2 regions of the Mesorhizobium sp. M0088 genome follow, and region 1 is predicted to be linked to the other one. Evidence: predicted binding sites of a transcription regulator. Region 1 holds the regulator's gene; the other holds the start of a gene.

Region 1 (5,290 bases):
CGTCGGCGGCCTGGTGCTGACACTGATGACGCTGCCGACGATCATCATCGCGACGCGCGCCGCACTTGCCGCGGTGCCGCCGTCGATCCGCTCGGCGGCTCTCGGTCTTGGCGCCTCCAAGATGCAGATGGTGTTCCAGCACATCCTGCCGCTTGCCGCACCCGGCATCCTCACCGGCACCATCATCGGTCTAGCGCGTGCGCTCGGCGAAACCGCGCCGCTGCTCTTGATCGGCATGGTCGCCTTCGTCGCCGATCCACCGACGACGCCTTTCGATCCGGCCACCGCGCTGCCGGTGCAGATCTATATGTGGGCGAACGAGGCCGAACGCGCCTTCGTCGAGCGCATGTCGGGCGCCATCATCATCCTGCTCGTCTTCCTCATGGCCATGAACATCACCGCGATCGTGCTTCGGCGTCGGTTCGAGCGGCGCTGGTAGAAAAAAGGCATTTTGGTATGAACATCATGACCGAACAGTCCCTTGAAAACGCAGTGGGCGATAAGATGAACGCCAAGTCGAACGAAGTGATCAAAATGCGCGGCGACAAGGTCGGCGTGTTCTATGGCGAGAAGCAGGCGCTGTTCGATGTCAATCTCGACGTCCGCCTGAATCAGGTGACGGCGCTGATCGGCCCTTCCGGCTGCGGCAAGTCGACCTTCCTGCGCTGCCTCAACCGCATGAACGACACCATCGATTCCGCGCGGGTAACCGGCAAGATAACGCTCGACGAAGAAGACATCTACGACAAGAACATCGATGTCGTCGAACTCAGGGCGCGCGTCGGCATGGTGTTCCAGAAACCCAATCCGTTCCCCAAGTCGATCTACGAGAACGTCGCCTATGGCCCGCGCATCCACGGATTGGCCAAGCGCAAGGCCGACATGGATCAGATCGTCGAGTCGAGCCTGAAGAAGGCGGCAATCTGGAACGAGGTGAAGGACCGTTTGCAGGAACCTGGCACGGGTCTTTCCGGTGGCCAGCAGCAGCGTCTGTGCATTGCACGCGCCATCGCCGTGTCGCCCGAGGTGATCCTGATGGACGAACCGTGTTCGGCGCTCGACCCGATCGCCACTGCTCGCGTCGAGGAACTGATCGACGAACTGCGCCAGAACTATACGATCGTCATCGTCACCCATTCGATGCAGCAGGCAGCGCGCGTGTCGCAGCGCACCGCGATGTTCCATCTAGGCTATCTGGTCGAGGAGGGCGCCACCGACAAGATGTTCACCACCCCCGACGACAAACGCACCCAGGACTACATCACCGGCCGGTTCGGCTGAGCTCAGGCATATGAGGGACGAAGATCATGGGTGAACATACCGTTGCATCTTTCGATGAGGATCTGGAGCAGATCAGCCAGCTGATCCGCGACATGGGCGATCTCGCCCGCTCGATGGTCAGTGGCTCGACCAAGGCTTTGCTCAATTCGGACAATGCGCTGGCGCAGCGCGTGGTTTCCGATGATGCCATCATGGATGCACGCCAGCGCGAGCTGGACGATCGCGCCATCACGCTGATCGCCAAGCGCCAGCCAATGGCCAACGATCTGCGTGCGGTGGTCGGTTCGATCCGCATGGCCGGCGACCTCGAGCGCATCGGTGACCTTGCCAAGAACATCGCCAAGCGCGTCGGCACTGTCGGGCTGAGCGTTACGCCGCACGACCTTTCGCATTCGATCGACGCGATGGCGCAGCTGGTGCTGATCCAGGTGCAGGGGGTCGTCGACGAGTATGCCGCCGCTGACGCGGCTGCGCTTGCCACGCTCAGAAACAATGATGAACGCATCGACGTCAAATACACCTCGGTATTCCGCGAGCTGCTGACCTACATGATGGAAGATCCCCGCAACATCACGGCGTGCACGCACCTGTTGTTTTGCGCCAAGAACCTCGAGCGGATCGGCGACCACGTGACCAACATCGCCGAAAATGCCTACTATGTTTTGACCGGCACGCAGCTGCCAGCCAATCGTCCGAAGCAGGACGAGACGGCAATGTCCGCGCCAGCGGCATAACAGGGGTGACCAGCCGATGATCGCACCACGCATCATGGTGGTGGAGGATGAGGAGCCGCTAGGCGTGCTGCTCCGCTACAATCTTGAATCCGAAGGTTACCAGGTCGAGGTGGTGACGCGCGGCGACGAGGCCGAAATCCGGCTGCAGGAGAACGTTCCCGATCTTCTGGTGCTCGACTGGATGGTGCCTGCGGTTTCGGGCATCGAACTCTGCCGGCGCCTGCGAATGCGTCCCGAGACCGAGCGGCTGCCGATCATCATGCTGACCGCGCGAGGCGAGGAAAGCGACCGCGTGCGCGGCCTGTCGACCGGCGCCGACGACTATCTGGTCAAGCCCTTCTCGACGCCGGAGTTCATGGCCAGGGTCAAGGCGCTGCTGCGCCGGGCCAAGCCGGAAGTGCTGTCCAGCGTGCTGAAGGTCGGCGATATCGTGCTCGATCGCGAGTCGCACCGTGTCTATCGCAAGAAGAGCGAGATCCGGCTTGGGCCGACGGAATTCCGCCTGCTCGAATTCATGATGCGCCATCCAGGCCGCGTGTTCTCGCGCAGCCAGCTGCTCGACAATGTCTGGGGCGAGACGATCTACATCGACGAGCGCACGGTCGACGTGCATGTCGGCCGGCTGCGCAAGGCGGTCAACAATGGCCGTATGCCTGATGTCATCCGCACGATCCGTGGCGCCGGATACGCCATCCGAGAGGACTGAACTCCCTCGTTTGAACTCACGCCACGTTCTTGCCGCCGAAACCGGATCTTGCCTGCACGCCCGGCGCAAAAATCTCCTGATCGACGAAGATCAGCGCCCGCATGGCGCAGCCTTCGCGGATCAGCGGCAGTTCGTTCGGCTCGGTGTCGAAGGAAATCGATTTGGAATGCTGGCCGCCGGCGGTCTGGGCAATCGCTTGCCGCAATGCCGGCTCGATCAGGTCGAAGGCGGCGGCGCTGACACCGACCATGGCGACCGGCGCCGGATCGATCAGCGCGAACAGGCTGCCGAGGCCGTAGCCGAGCGCTTCGCCGGCCTTGCGATAGGCTTCCCGTTCGGGTCCGTCACCTTCGCGGGCCGCGGCAGCCAGGGCGCGCATGTCGGCGTCGCTGACATCGGCAACGGGTTCTGCATCCTCGCCCATCTGCCTGGCGTTGCGCCAGATGGCGTAATTGCCCGCATAGGCTTCGACGCAGCCGCGCCGTCCGCAGCGACATAGCGCGCCGTTCGGCCGATGGATCATGTGGCCGAATTCGCCGCCCGAAGAATGGGTGCCGGTGAACAATTCACCCTTCAGCACCAGTCCCATGCCGATGCCGTGCGACAAAAGGATAGCGATGAAATCGTCGCGGTAACGATCGGGGTCGCGCCAGCGCAGCGCCACCGCCATCATGTTGCAGTCGTTCTCCATTATGGCAGGGATGCCGAACTCGTCTTCGAATATGTCAGCGAAGGCGATGTCGGTGTGCGGCGTGATCGGCGACCACAGCATGGCGCGGGCACGGGTGTCGGTGATGCCCTGGATGGCCAGCGCGATGCGGGCGATGCTGCGCACGTCCAGGTCGGGATCTGCCAGGCGGCGCCGCACGATGGCCGTGCATTCCCCGATCAGCGACTCGCGCGACATCGTCAGCGTGTCCAGCCGGCGCTGTTCCTCGGATATCACCTGGCCGGCATAGTCGATGACGGCGACGGAGAGGAAGTTCAGCGACAGCACCACGGTCATTACCGCGGCCGCTTCCGGATTGAGACTGAGGCCGACCTGCGGCCGGCCGCGTTTGAGCGAGCCGGCCTCGCTCGGCTTGCTTTCGGTCAGGATGCCTTCGACGATCAGGTCGGATGAAATCGCCGAGATGGTCGAATGGCTGAGGCTTGTGGTCGCGGCGATCTCGGTTCGCGACGGCTGTCCGGCGCGGCGCACTGCCGCGATCACCATGGCGCGGTTGCGGCGGCGCAGATCGTCGTGGCGGATTCCGACCGACATGTTCTTTCATATCCTCCCGGTCGCCGCGGTTCCTCCTGCCCCTGGAACGCTGTCGGTGACGCCGGTAAATACTGGCAGAAGCTGCACGCCGTGTCATTTATTTATTCCGAGACTCGAAAAAAACTCGAAATGACATCAAAATCCATCAGAATCGATGTTGACAGCGTTCGGGCGTTGGCCCAGTATTTTTTCGAGGCTCGAAAAAATAGAGCCTCTGTGCCGGCCCTCGGGTCAGTTTGGTCGCGCCATACGCGGCGCAGGGAGGATAATATGAAAAGATTCACGGCCGCCATCCTGGCGGGTGCCGCCATGTCGCTGACGCTCGCGTCTGTCGCGCAGGCGAAGGACAAGGTTGTCGGCGTTTCGTGGTCCAACTTCCAGGAAGAACGCTGGAAGACCGACGAAGCCGCCATGAAGACGGCGATCGAGGCCGCCGGCGACAAGTACATCTCCGCCGATGCGCAGTCCAATCCCGGCAAGCAGCTTACCGATGTCGAAAGCCTGATCTCGCAGGGCGCTAATTCCCTGATCATCCTGGCGCAGGACGCTTCGGCCATCGGCCCGGCCGTGCAGAAGGCGCTGGACGAAGGCATTCCGGTCGTCGGCTATGACCGGCTGATCGAGAACAAGGACGTCTTCTATCTGACCTTCGACAACAAGGAAGTCGGCCGCATGCAGGCCCGCGAAGTGTTCAAGGTCAAGCCGGAAGGCAACTACGTCTTCATCAAGGGCTCCGGTGCCGATCCCAATGCCGACTTCCTGTTCTCGGGCTCGATGGAAGTGCTCAAGGAAGCCATCGACAGCGGCAAGATCAAGAATGTCGGCGAAGCCTACACGGATGGCTGGCTGCCCGCTAACGCCCAGAAGAACATGGAACAGTTCCTGACCGCCAACGACAACAAGGTCGACGCGGTGGTCGCGGCCAATGACGGCACTGCCGGTGGCGTCGTCGCGGCGCTGACGGCTCAAGGCTTGGCCGGCACCGTGCCGGTCTCGGGTCAGGACGGCGACCACGCCGCGCTGAACCGCATCGCCCTCGGCACGCAAACCGTGTCGGTGTGGAAGGACGCGCGGGAGCTCGGCAAGAATGCCGCCGAGATCGCCTCGCAACTGGCCGACGGCAAGAAGACGAGCGACATCGCCGGCGCCAAGGACTTCACGACGCCGGGCGGCAACACCGTCAAGTCGCTGTTCCTGACCCCGGTTGCCATCACCAAGGACAATCTCAACGTCGTCATCGACGCCGGCTGGATCAAGAAGGACGAAGTCTGCGCGGGTGTCGCCGCCGGCACCGTGGCGGCCTGC
Region 2 (5,290 bases), on a different contig from region 1:
GGGATCGTTGGGCTCAACTCGTATGGGCGACAACTTTGTCCTTGTCGACCGTTTCGGGGAAGAAGTCAGGCGCTGCCTGACGCTTGCCGAACATCATATCGTACTGCAGCAGGCGGAAATCGCGGATCGCCGGATCGATCTCCTTCTGCCGCGCCCAATCGGGGGTGGCTTCGCCAGCCGGCGTCAGCAGAAGATTGCGGTCGACGACACGGTAGCGTTCGCTCATCTCGCCCAGGAAGCCGGTGTAGTATGGATGGCTGATCCCGGCCGTTTTCAGGATATGATAGGGCAGGAAGGCTGGGCTGACGGCACCCATCTGCTCAGCCGGCCCGGTGCGGTTCGACCAGATGACCAGCGGCGTCTCGTGATGCTCGAGAGCAGCCTCGGGCGACGCTTCCTTGCGCGGCGCGACGTTGTCCTTGAGGAAGCCGGTTTCGACATAGACCGGCCCCAGCGGCGGCAGATGGTCGCCGAAGAAGGCGATTACGGTGGGGCGGGAGCGTTTCTTGGCCCATTCGACGAGGCGTTCGAGGCCGCGATCGGCATCGGCTGAGCCCTCGGCGTAGCTGAGTAGCGATTCGCGCGCCCACTGGCTGATCGGCGCCTGCACCTTATGCGTGGGATTGTAATAGCGGTTCGGCTCGTAGGGACCGTGGTTTTGCAGGCTGACCGCAAAGAAGAACACCGGCTCGTCGCTGGCGTCGGCCTCGCTGATGATCTCGTCGGTCATCGCCGCATCCGATGCCAGTGGCCCGCGCTTTTGCATTGGCGGCAGCGTCTCTTCCGACTTGAAATCGTTGAAGCCGAAATCGGCATAGACCGCGCCACGGTTCCAGAACCAGTTGGTGCCGGGATGGATGGCGCGCGCCCGGTAACCCTGGCTCTTCAGGAAGGTCGCGAGCGAAGGCGTCGGCGTGCGCACATATTGCTGATAGGGGATGCTGCCTGCCGGCAGGAACGCGTTGGAGAAGCCGGTCAGCGCCTCGAACTCGATATTGGCGGTCATGCCGCCGAACTCCGGCGAGAACATCGAGCCCGAGCGCAGCGCCCGCACATTGGGGATTGGATCTGGCGTGATGGTGACGCCAGGCAACTTGGTCGGATCCCAGAAGGATTCGCTCATGACGATGATGATGTCCGGCTTCTCGGCCGGCACCGAGGCGGTCACATCAGGCCTGGCTATCGCTGCGATCGCCTTGTCGGAATAGCCCGGCGGCGCCGAGACATGCGCCATCGGCACGTTGAGGGCAAAGGCCAGCGCAAAGCCGTTGGAGGCATAGTTTTCCTTCTGGTCCCACATGATCGGGATGATCTGCAGCCGATCCCTGGTCCAGGAGAAGGTGGCGTAGTCCATGATCGAAACGAAGAAGGCGAGCAGCGGCACTGCCAGCGTCAGCCGCGCAAGGCGCCCCTTGCGGCTGAGTGCGGGAACCTTGCGGCGCCATAGCCGCCAGCCGTAGACGAGCAGCGACAGGCCGGCGACGATGCCGACGACCATGGCAAGCGCGGTCATCGGCCGTTCGCGTACCAAAAGCGGCAGCAGCGCGAAGATCTGGCGGGCATAGAGGAAATCGGTCGGATAGAGCGGATCGCCGAGATAGTGCGACTTCTGGTGACCGACGAAAGCAAGCGACAAGGTCAGCGGCGCGACGATCATCAGGCTCTGGTGGCTGCGGCCGAGCACCGCATCGAAGCCGATCAGGAGCAGCGCAAACACGACGATGGTGGTCCAGCCCGGCTTGAACGGCTGCAGGAAGAAGGAGATGGTTCCGGCAAAGTCGCCGCGCACGATCAGTTCGATGGCAAACACCAGGATAGCGGCGATCGCCAGGCTGATCAGCCCATAGCGCACGACCGGCCATCTCCTGCCCGGCAGATAGCCGGTGGAGGGGTCGTCTTCCAGGAACTGTGGCGCGGCCTTGCCGGTGCGTTTGTAACTCTTTGCCACTTTAACTTCCCCACCCGGCGACAAGCACGTCACTCGATTGTCATGGAATTGTCACGCAAAGCTAGCGCCTGTAACGGAAATAAGAAGAGCCAGCAAACGAATCGTGAGCGGTTTTCATCAGGAGTGATCGCCAAAAACCCTTTCGCAACAGGCACTCGGCGGACGAGGCTGCCGCCGGGCAGGGTCGAACCGGGCTTGACTTGGCGCCCCGCCATGCGTCACAGGCAAGAAAAACCCGTCTTCAGGCAAGCAAAACCAGCCCTTTGGAGCCCTCGCATGGCCGTTGCATTCACCTTTCCCGGACAAGGCAGCCAGGCGGTCGGCATGGGCAAGGATCTCGCCGACGCCTTCCCCGAAGCGCGCAGGGTCTTCCAGGAAGTCGACGATGCGCTCGGCGAAAATCTGTCGGAGCTGATCTGGGAAGGGCCGGAAGAGACGTTGACGCTGACCGCCAACGCGCAGCCGGCGCTGATGGCGGTGTCGCTGGCCGCGATCCGGGCGCTGGAATCGCGCGGCTTCTCGCTGAAAGGCAAGATCGCCTATGTCGCCGGTCATTCGCTGGGCGAATATTCGGCGTTGGCCGCTGCCGGCTTCGTTTCGGTTGCCGATGCCGCCCGGTTGCTGCGCATACGCGGCAATGCCATGCAGGCGGCGGTGCCGGCCGGCGAGGGCGCCATGGCGGCGATCATCGGATTGGAACAGGCCGATGTCGAAGCCGCTTGCGCGGAAGCCGCCAAAGGCTCTGTCTGCCAGATCGCCAACGACAATGGCGGTGGCCAACTGGTCATCTCCGGCGCCAAGGCCGCGGTCGAACTGGCCGCGAAACTGTGCACCGAGAAAGGCGCCAAACGCGCGCTGATGCTGCAGGTGTCCGCGCCCTTCCATTCCGCGCTGATGGCGCCGGCCGCGAACGTCATGGGCGAAGCCCTGGCCGGCGTGGCAAAGAACGCGCCGGTGGTTCCCGTCCTCTCCAATGTTACGGTCAGCCCGACCAGCGATCCAGACGAGATCGCCCGCCGCCTGGTCGAACAGATAACCGGCCGCGTGCGTTGGCGCGAGACGGTGGAATGGTTCGGCGCAAACGGCGTCACCACGCTTTACGAGATCGGCGCCGGCAAGGTGCTTTCAGGATTGGCGCGGCGCATCAACCGCGATGTCGCCACCGCGTCGGTCGGCACCGCGGCTGACGTCGAGGCGGCCATGGCGGCGCTTGCATAAAGCGTCATTTGATCCCATCCCTGTAAAGGGTGTTCTCTTCTCAATCAGGAGACAAAAATGTTCGAATTGACTGGCCGCAAGGCGCTCGTCACCGGCGCATCCGGCGGCATCGGCGAGGCGATCGCCAGGATGTTGCATGCGCAGGGCGCGATCGTCGGCCTGCATGGCACCCGCGTCGAGAAACTGGAAGCGCTGGCTAGCGAGCTTGGCGACCGGGTCAAGCTGTTCCCGGCCAATTTGTCCAACCGTGAGGAGGTCAAGGCGCTCGGCCAGAAAGCCGAAGCCGATCTCGAAGGCGTCGACATCCTGGTCAACAACGCCGGCATCACCAAGGACGGCCTGTTCGTGCGCATGTCGGATGCCGACTGGGACAGCGTGCTCGAGGTCAACCTGACCGCCGTGTTCAGGCTGACCCGCGAACTCACCCACCCGATGATGCGCCGCCGCCATGGCCGCATCATCAACATCACCTCGGTGGTCGGCATCACCGGCAATCCCGGCCAGACCAATTACTGCGCCTCAAAGGCCGGCATGATCGGCTTCTCCAAATCGCTGGCACAGGAGATCGCCACCCGCAACATCACCGTCAACTGCGTCGCTCCGGGCTTCATCGAATCGGCGATGACCGACAAGCTCAACGACAAGCAGAAAGAGGCGATCATGGCGGCGATCCCGACGCGGCGCATGGGCACCAGCGTTGAAGTCGCGTCCGCCGTCGCTTATCTCGCCTCCAACGAAGCCGCCTACGTCACTGGCCAGACCATCCACGTAAATGGCGGCATGGCTATGATTTGACGAGGTTCGGCAGCAACGCCGGCGGGTTGTGAAAAGAGACCATTTCGGCTTGGACCTCAGCTATTTTTCGTGTAATGCGGCCCGCAACCCGGCGGTTCGGGCAAAAACCGGTCCGTAGTCGTTGCGTTTCCGGCAGGACCATCTTTCAGCTTGATTAGCGGCATTCTGCCCGCTAACGAAGACAGACAAACAAAAGACGAGGATGCCCAAATGAGTGACACCGCAGAGCGCGTCAAGAAGATCGTCATCGAGCACCTTGGCGTCGATGCCGACAAAGTGACGGAGCAGGCGAGCTTCATCGATGATCTGGGCGCCGACAGCCTCGACACGGTCGAACTCGTCATGGCGTTCGAAGAAGAATTCGGCGTCGAGATTCCCGACGATGCGGCTGAGACCATCCTGACCGTTGGCGATGCCGTGAAGTACATCGACAAGGCTTCGGCCTGACGCTTTCCGCAGTCATCACCGGGGAGGACCTGCGATGAGGCGTGTCGTCGTCACGGGCCTTGGGTTGCTGTCGCCGTTCGGCATGGGCTTCGAGCACAGCTGGAAGGAGCTTCTGACCGGCCGCAGCGCTGCCAAGCGCATCACTGAGTTCGAGGTGGAGGATCTTGCCTGCAAGATCGCCCACGTCATTCCGCGTGGTGACGGCAGCAATGCCACCTTCAATCCCGAGGCCGTGCTCGAGCCCAAGGAACTGCGCAAGATCGGCGACTTCATCCTTTACGGGATTGCCGCCGCCGACGAGGCGCTGAAGGATTCCGGCTGGGAACCCAAGACGCATGAAGAGCGGTGTGCCACCGGCGTCCTGATCGGCTCCGGCATCGGCGGCATCGAGGGCATCGCCGAGAACGCGATGATCCTCAAGGAGCGCGGCCCGCGCCGCATCAGCCCTTTCTTCATCCCGGGCCAGATCATCAATCTCGTCTCCGGGCAGGTTTCGATCCGGCACGGACTGAAAGGCCCGAACCATGCCGTCGTCACGGCCTGTTCGACCGGCGCGCACGCCATTGGCGATGCTGCCCGGTTGATCATGTGGGGCGATGCCGACGTGATGGTCGCCGGTGGCGCCGAAGCGCCGGTGACGCGGCTGTCGATCGCCGGCTTTGCCGCATGCCGGGCACTGTCGACGGAACGCAATGATTCGCCGCAAACGGCGTCGCGACCCTATGATCGCGACCGCGACGGCTTCGTTATGGGCGAGGGCGCCGGCGTTGTCGTGCTCGAGGAGCTCGAACATGCCAGGGCGCGCGGCGCCAAGATCTATGCCGAGGTGACGGGTTATGGTCTCACCGGCGACGCGCATCACATCACCGCGCCCGCCGAGGA

What was found. Region 1 encodes PhoB, which activates phosphate uptake and scavenging genes when phosphate is short. Its sites were predicted from a motif close to TGTCATNNANCTGTCAT; they were not measured.
Region 2: NKJ67_RS29970 (LTA synthase family protein) is a predicted target of PhoB. The motif match lies at 1,987-2,003, and genes of this name have one in related genera.

The regions. Positions count from the first base shown of each region.
Region 1 covers NZ_JAMYUI010000013.1:33,118-38,407, forward strand. Annotated here, with positions in the region: gene pstA (phosphate ABC transporter permease PstA) at 1-439, shown strand, start outside; gene pstB (phosphate ABC transporter ATP-binding protein PstB) at 457-1,281, shown strand; gene phoU (phosphate signaling complex protein PhoU) at 1,308-2,015, shown strand; gene phoB (phosphate regulon transcriptional regulator PhoB) at 2,032-2,721, shown strand; gene NKJ67_RS16875 (ROK family protein) at 2,738-3,985, opposite strand; gene xylF (D-xylose ABC transporter substrate-binding protein) at 4,256-5,290, shown strand, end outside.
Region 2 covers NZ_JAMYUI010000031.1:39,675-44,964, reverse strand. Annotated here, with positions in the region: gene NKJ67_RS29970 (LTA synthase family protein) at 14-1,972, opposite strand; gene fabD (ACP S-malonyltransferase) at 2,225-3,166, shown strand; gene fabG (3-oxoacyl-[acyl-carrier-protein] reductase) at 3,224-3,961, shown strand; gene NKJ67_RS29955 (acyl carrier protein) at 4,172-4,408, shown strand; gene fabF (beta-ketoacyl-ACP synthase II) at 4,443-5,290, shown strand, end outside.